Regions from separate parts of the Nocardiopsis sp. NPDC101807 genome, predicted to be linked through region 1. Evidence: predicted binding sites of a transcription regulator. Region 1 holds the regulator's gene; the other holds the start of a gene.

What was found. Region 1 encodes HrcA, which represses chaperone genes, less so after heat shock. Its sites were predicted from a motif close to TTGGCACTCTCNNNNNGAGAGTGCCAA; they were not measured.
Region 2: a site for HrcA is predicted at 2,077-2,103, ahead of ACIRPH_RS13100 (FmdB family zinc ribbon protein). Genes of this name have one in related genera too.

What each region holds. Positions count from the first base shown of each region.
Region 1 covers NZ_JBIWMK010000001.1:936,454-940,102, reverse strand. The annotation lists gene ACIRPH_RS04095 (DUF4870 domain-containing protein) at 1-115, opposite strand, end outside; gene ACIRPH_RS04090 (DUF3097 domain-containing protein) at 284-1,156, opposite strand; gene hrcA (heat-inducible transcriptional repressor HrcA) at 1,332-2,345, shown strand; gene dnaJ (molecular chaperone DnaJ) at 2,350-3,489, shown strand; gene ACIRPH_RS04075 (16S rRNA (uracil(1498)-N(3))-methyltransferase) at 3,486-3,649, shown strand, end outside.
Region 2 covers NZ_JBIWMK010000004.1:25,548-29,196, forward strand. The annotation lists gene ACIRPH_RS13085 (D-alanyl-D-alanine carboxypeptidase family protein) at 1-325, shown strand, start outside; gene ACIRPH_RS13090 (MscL family protein) at 426-830, opposite strand; gene ACIRPH_RS13095 (SAF domain-containing protein) at 926-1,576, opposite strand; gene ACIRPH_RS13100 (FmdB family zinc ribbon protein) at 1,684-2,058, opposite strand; gene ACIRPH_RS13105 (5-formyltetrahydrofolate cyclo-ligase) at 2,394-3,026, opposite strand; gene galU (UTP--glucose-1-phosphate uridylyltransferase GalU) at 3,231-3,649, shown strand, end outside.

The DNA.
Region 1 (3,649 bases):
GTCCGCCGGTCGGCTGTCCGTGGCCGTACTCCTGCTGTCCGCCGTCCGGCTGCCCGGGCTGCCGGTCCTGGTCGGGGTCCTCCGGGAACGGGGGGTTCGTCGGGGTCTCGCTCATGCTCTTCCTCAGCTCCGCTGATGAGTGGCGGTTCTCGTACTCTGGCTGCGTACCGACGACCGCGCAGGGCCGGAGGCGGGCGACCGGGGCGCCGGACACCGGGTGTCCGGACCGCGCCCTGGGCAGAATCCTAGGTCCTGGGGCCGTGCCGACGCGAAAACGGCCCGGTCACGGGCGGGCGCCCCTGCCTGGCGACGGGTCCCGGGGCTCGTCCGGGTGGGGCCCCGTGACGAAGTCGATGAGCTCCTCCACGCGTCCGAGCAGCGAGGGCTCCAGATCAGCGTAGGTACGGACCGATCCGAGGATCCTGCGCCACGCCTCACCGGTCTCCGACCGCCACCCGAGGGCCTCGACGACACCCTCCTTCCAGGGCCGCCCGCGCGGAACCTCGGGCCAGGCCCCGATCCCCACGGCGCCCGGCCGCACCGCCTGCCAGACGTCGACGTAGGGGTGGCCGGTGACCAGCACGTGCTCCCCGCGCACCCGCTCGGCGATCCGGCTCTCCTTGGACCCGGGGACCAGGTGGTCGACGAGGACCCCCAGGCGGCGGCCCGGGCCGGGGGAGAAGTCGGCCACGATCGAGGGCAGGTCGTCGACGCCCTCCAGGAACTCGACGGCGATCCCCTCGATGCGGAGGTCGTGGCCCCAGACCTTCTCCACGAGCTCGGCGTCGTGCGCGCCCTCCACGTAGATCCTGCTCCCGCGCGCCGTGCGCGCGGCGGCCCCGGGCACCGCCACCGAGCCGGACGCGCTCCGCAGGGGACCCCGCGGCGCGGGCGCGGGGCGCACCAGGGTCACGGGTCTCCCGTCGAGCAGGAAGGCGGCCGGGCCGAGGTCGAACACCCTGCGGCGCCCCGCACGGTCCTCCAGGGTCACGGTGGACCTGTCCCACGTCACGACCGCTCCGCAGAAGGCCTCGTCGGCGTCCTCCACGACCAGGTCCCGACTCAGGGCGACCTCGCGCACGGCCCCCTTGCGGGGCAGCCGCCAGTCTCCTGCGAGTACGTCGCGGCCGTAGCGGCCGGTTCCCTTGGTAGCCACGGTCGTGCAGTCTACTGGGGGAGGGTGTCGGTTCGTCCGCGCCGTGGCGCACGTCGCCGCGCCGGAGGGAAGATCCGGCGCCTCCGCCGGTGTTACTGCCGACGGGTACCCGTCCGGGTTTGCGGCCGGGCATAGAATTAGCACTGAGGACCCCGGAGTGCCAGGAGGTGGCGAGTTGCTGGACGAGCGCAAGCTCGCTGTCCTGCGAGCGGTCGTGGAGGACTTCGTCAACACGAACGAGCCCGTCGGCTCCAGGGCGCTGGCCGACCGGCACAGGCTCGGGGTCTCCCCCGCGACCATCCGCAACGACATGGTCGCGCTGGAGGAGGACGGGTACATCGCCCAGCCCCACACCAGCGCGGGACGCGTGCCCACGGACAAGGGATACCGGCTCTTCGTCGACCGGCTCTCCTCCGTCAAGCCCCTGTCGGCGCCGGAGCGCCGCGCCATCGAGTCCTTCCTCGCCGGAGCGGTGGACCTGGACGAGATCGTCGCGCGGACCGTGCGGCTCCTCGCCCAGCTCACCCGCCAGGTCGCGATCGTGCAGTACCCGTCGCTGACCCGTTCCTCGGTCCAGCACGTCGAGCTGGTCCCCCTGGGGGGCCAGCGGGTCATGATGGTCGTGATCACCGATACGGGCAGGGTCGAGCAGCGCGTCATCGACGGCCTCGGCGAGGTCAACGGGACCGCGGTCAACGACCTGCGCTCCATGCTCAACCGCGCCATCTCCGGTCTCCACCTCGGAGAGGTGCCCGACGCGGTGGAGGACCTGCCCGCGCAGGTCCCGCCCGAACACCGCCAGATGGCGGTGGCCGTCCTCTCCGTCCTGCTGGAGAGCCTCGTCGAACGGCACGAGGAGAAGATCGTCCTCGCGGGGACGGCCAACCTCGCCGCCGTGGACTTCGCCGCCAGCCTGCGGGACGTCCTGGAGGCGCTGGAAGAGAACATGGTCCTCATCCGTTTGCTAGGTGAGGCGAAGGACCCGTCAATGCTCACGGTGCGCATCGGCGCGGAGAACTTCCACGAGGGTCTCCGGTCCACCTCCATCGTCTCGGCCGACTACGGTGTGGGAAACCAGTCGCTCGCCAAGATCGGTGTCGTGGGGCCCACCCGGATGGACTATCCGGGAACAATGGGAGCGGTACGCGCCGTGGCTCGGTATGTCGGACAGATTTTGGCAGGACAGTAACTCAGTGGCCAGAGACTATTACCAGGTTCTCGGGGTGCGTCGCGACGCGTCCAAGGACGAGATCAAGAAGGCGTACCGGAGGCTCGCGCGCGAGCTCCATCCGGACATCAACCCCGACCCCGCGACCCAGGAGCGCTTCAAGGAGGTGACCCAGGCCTACGAGGTCCTCTCCGACGAGAACAAGCGCCGGATGTTCGACATGGGCCAGGACCCCTACGCTCCCGGCGGTGGCGGCGCGGGAGGCTTCGGCGGCGGGGGCGGGTTCGCCTTCGACGACATCATGAACGCCTTCTTCGGCGGCGGCCAGCCCGGCGGGCGCGGCCCCCGGGAGCGGGTCCGGCGCGGGCGCAGCATCAAGATCCGGGTCGAACTGGACCTGGTGGAGACCGCGTTCGGGGTCAGCAAGGAGATCACCTTCCCCACCGCGATCCTGTGTGAGACGTGCCAGGGCGAGGGGACCGCGGCCGGTTCGCACCGCACCACGTGCGAGATGTGCCACGGCCAGGGCGAGGTCTCCCAGGTGACGCGGTCCTTCCTGGGCCAGGTCATGACCTCCCGCCCCTGCCCGCAGTGCTCGGGCCAGGGCTCGGTCATCACCAACCCCTGCGGCGACTGCGCGGGGGAGGGCCGGGTGCGCGAGAAGGTCACCCGTACCGTCAAGATCCCGGCCGGCGTCGACGACGGCACCCGCATCCAGCTCGCCGGAGAGGGCGAGGTCGGCCCCAACGGCGGCCCGCGCGGCGACATCATCCTGGAGATCATCCAGCGTCCCCACCCGACCTTCGAGCGGCGCGGCGACGACCTGCACTGCACGGTGACCGTCCCCATGACGGCCGCCGCGCTGGGCGCGTCCTTCGCCTTCGACACCCTGGACGGGACCGAGAACATCGATCTGCGGCCGGGCACCAATTCCGGCCACGTCATCACCCTGTCCAACAAGGGCGTCACGCACCTGGACGGGGGAGGCAGGGGCGACCTGCGCATCCGCGTCGACGTGGAGACCCCGGCCAAGCTCGACGAGGAGCAGGAGAACCTGCTCCGCAAGTTCGCCGAGCTGCGCGGCGAGGACCAGTCCCCGGGGCGGTTCAGCCCCGGGCACGGCGGCCTCTTCGCCAAGCTCCGCGACGCCTTCGGCGCGAAGTGACACCCCCCGTCTTCCTGGTCGGGACCGCCGCCCTGGCGGCCGACCGGGTGACGGTGGGCGGCCCCGAGGGGCACCACGCCGCGGTCGTGCGGCGCATCAGGGAGGGCGAGACCGTCGACCTGTCCGACGGTCTCGGCCTGCGTGCCCGGTGCACGGTGTC
Region 2 (3,649 bases), on a different contig from region 1:
GCGCGCCGACGCCGCGGTCGACTTCCTCGAACTCAACATGAGGTACGTGGCCGAGTTCGGCGAGAACATCTGCATCACCAGCGCCTACCGCGACCTGCCCAACCAGCACCGCGTCTACGCGCAGGAGCCGCCCGGCTTCGCCGCCGTCCCGGGTACGAGCAACCACGGCCTGGGCCAGGCGATCGACCTGGGCTGCGGGATCCAGAACTTCAGGTCCGAGCGCTGGAACTGGATGGAGACCAACGGGGCCGACTTCGGCTGGCACCATCCCGCGTGGGCGAAGTCCAGTCCCTTCGAGCCCTGGCACTGGGAGTACAGCAGGTGACCCCGGGGGCGGCCCGCACGGGCCGCCCCCGAGCCGTGTCCGGGGTGTGCGCGGCCTCCCGCGCGGCGGGGTGAGGGTCCGCGGCCCGCCCCCGGAGCGGTCAGACGGTCTCCGGCGCGACCTCGCTCGTGCAGTGGGAGCACCGGGACGCCTTCTTGTCGATGTCGACGCAGCAGTAGGGGCAGGCCCGGGTCGTGGCCTCCTCGGCCTTGACGAACCTCTCCATGAGCTTGCCGAGCGGCAGGACGATCAGGAAGTACAGGACCGCGGCGGTGATCAGGAACGAGATCAGGGCGTCGATGAACGAGCCGTACATGAACCGGCTGCCGTTGATCTCGAAGTAGAGGTCCCCGAACGTGGGGATGCCGCCGAAGATCCCGATGAGCGGGGTGATGAACCCCTCGGTGAACGCGGTGATGAGGTTGGCGAAGACCGTGCCGATCACGACCGCGACCGCCAGCTGCACCAGGTTTCCCTGGAGCAGGAACTTCTTGAAGCCTTCCATGGAACAGCCCTACGTACTCGATGTGTGTGGGAGAGCCGGGGCGTCCGAGGGGCGCCCACCGGCGCCCGCCAGCTTTCACCACCACACGTCATCGGTCAACCGCGAATGGTGATGGACAGCCGCGAGGCCGTGGCGTGCCCCGCCAGGCTCCGCGCCTCCGCGGGCGTCGCGGCGATGAGGATCAGCGCGCCTCCCCCGCCGCCCCGGTCGGACTCGGCCGGGAGGGCGAGGACGGGGCGGTCGCTGACCACCTCCACGGCGGGCCCCGCGCGCACCGGGGCGAACTCGTCGGGGCTCCCCGCGGCGAGGACGTCCACCCGGCTGCCGGGGGAGAGGAGGCCGACCGCCCCGGGATCGGAGACCCGTACGGGGACGGCCACCAGGCCGGGCCCGTACGGGCCCGCGGGAGGGTCGGAGAGGCGGGCGTCGGTGATCACCTCGCCCCGGCGCACCGGGGACGTGAGGGAGAGGCCGGCCGCCTCCGTGTCGGCGGGGAGCGCGCCGTCCGGCACCGCGTCGGAGGGCAGGGGGCGCGGGGAGAGGTCGTCCGCGGCGAGCGGCGACGTGGCGTCGAGGTCCCTGGCGGCGACGAGGACGAGGCCTGCCGGCTCCGGGGGAGGGCGTACCGCCAGCACGGCGCTGAGGAGCGCGGCGGCCGCGAGGAGGGCGGCGACGACGCGCCGGTGCCGGTCCAGCAGGCGGGTGAGCGCCCGGCGGTGCCGGTAGGGGGGTGGTGCGCTGGTCATGTTCCAACGCTAGGCCGCGGCGGGGCCGTGCGGCCGTTGTCCACAGGCCGGACGTGCCGAGCGCCGCCGAGTGCTCGGCGGCGCTGCGTCGGTCAACGGCCCTGCGGCTATCCCGCCGCGGCGGCGGTGCTGCTGGTCGTGCTCGTGCCGGCGCTCGTTTTGGCGCCCGAGTCGCCGGAGGAGCCCTTGGCGTCCGTGCCGGAGGAGGCGGCGCCGGAGCCGGAGGAGCCGGAGTCGGAGGATCCGGAGTCCTTGCCGTCGCCGGAACCGGCGTTGGAGCCGGTCAGGACGGAGCTGTTGGAGGTCTTGCCGCTGTCGGTGCGGTAGAAGCCGGAGCCCTTGAAGACGATCCCCACGGCGGAGTACACCTTGCGCAGGCGTCCCTCGCACTCGGGGCAGACGGTCAGCGCGTCGTCGCTGAAGCTCTGCACGACCTCCATCTGGGCGCCGCACTCGGTGCACGCGTACTGGTACGTAGGCACTGTTCCGGGTCCTCCTTGCTGGCACTCTCGCCCGTTGACTGCTAAATAGTACGCGCTCGCCGACCGGAGCCGCGACAGCACCTCGCGCCGAGCGCGCGGGGCGGCCGCCCAGGCGCCGGAACGGTGGCGTCGCCGGGGCGCGACCGCCAGGGACAACGCCCGGTCCGGGCGGGATAATCCCCCCGCCGTCACGGGCCGGGCGGGCCCCGGCGGGGCCGGAGGACCCGGGACCCCGCACGCGCGTCCGCGGGCCGCCGTACGTCCTCGGGCCGTCCCCGGACGGGACCGCCCCCGTACGCGCGTCCGCGGGCCGCCGCCCGCACCGAGGCCCCGCGTCACACGGTGTCGTGTCCCCCGGGCCACACCCCGCCCGCGAACACGCGCAGGCCGCCACCGGGCGTGAGGACGGCGTCCACCGACCGGTCGTGCGGCTCGGCCGGCAGGGAGTCCACGAGTTCGTCGTCGTGCACCAGGGCGATCGCCGGGGTGTGCGGTCCCTTGCGCGCGAGTGCGCGGTCGTAGCAGCCGGCGCCCCGGCCGAGCCGGTTCCCGCTCCGGTCCACGGCGAGGGCGGGGCAGACCACGGCGTCCGCCCGGGCGAGCGCCCCGGGGCCGTAGCGGTGCCCGGTGGGCTCCACCAGGCCGTGTCCGGCCGGGGCCACGCCCCCGGGCCCGTCGAAGGCCGCCCAGTCCAGGTCGCCGCCGGGCAGGAACACGGGCAGCAGCACGTACGTGCCGCGCTTCCACAGGGCCGTCACCAGCTTGCGGGTGTCGGGCTCCCCTCCGACGGAGTAGTAGCACGCGACCGTCCCGCCCATGGCGAGCCACGGGACGCCCATCAGGGCGTCCCGGACCGCCGATCCGACCCGCGCGCGCTCCTCCGCGCCCCGGGCCCGCCGCCGGGCGAGGACCTCCCCGCGCAGCCGGGCCTTCCCCGACGGATCGCCGTCACCGCTGCTCCCGCTCATGGGGCCAGTGTGGCAGCGGGACGGCCCGAGCGGCGAGGGGGCCGCTCCCGCCGGGACGGTCCGGGCAGGTCCGGCGGGGCCTGCCCCCGGGCGGTGAACGCCGGGTGGCGGTTTGCGCTCCGCCGTCCGAAAGGGCGGGGACTTCTTGCGCCCGGCCGGGCGTCGGGGCGCCGAGACGGCCGGGGACTGTCCTAAAGTGCCGACATGAACGACGCCACCGAGCAGAAGCGACCCTCCGCATCCGCGCCCGTCACCAAGGCGGTCGTGCCCGCGGCCGGCCTGGGCACGCGGTTCCTCCCCGCGACCAAGGCCACGCCCAAGGAGATGCTGCCGATCGTGGACAAGCCCGCGATCCAGTACGTCGTGGAGGAGGCGGTCGCCGCCGACCTCAAGGACGTCCTGATGATCACGGGGCGCAGCAAGCGCTCCATCGAGGACCACTTCGACAGGGCCTACGAGCTGGAGGAGGCCCTGGAGGCCAAGGGCGACGACGCCCGGCTGCGCTCGGTGCGCGAGTCCAGCGACCTTGCCCAGGTCCACTACGTCCGCCAGGGGGAGCCCAGGGGGCTCGGCCACGCGGTCCTGTGCGCGGAGGCGCACGTGGGCGACAACCCGTTCGCCGT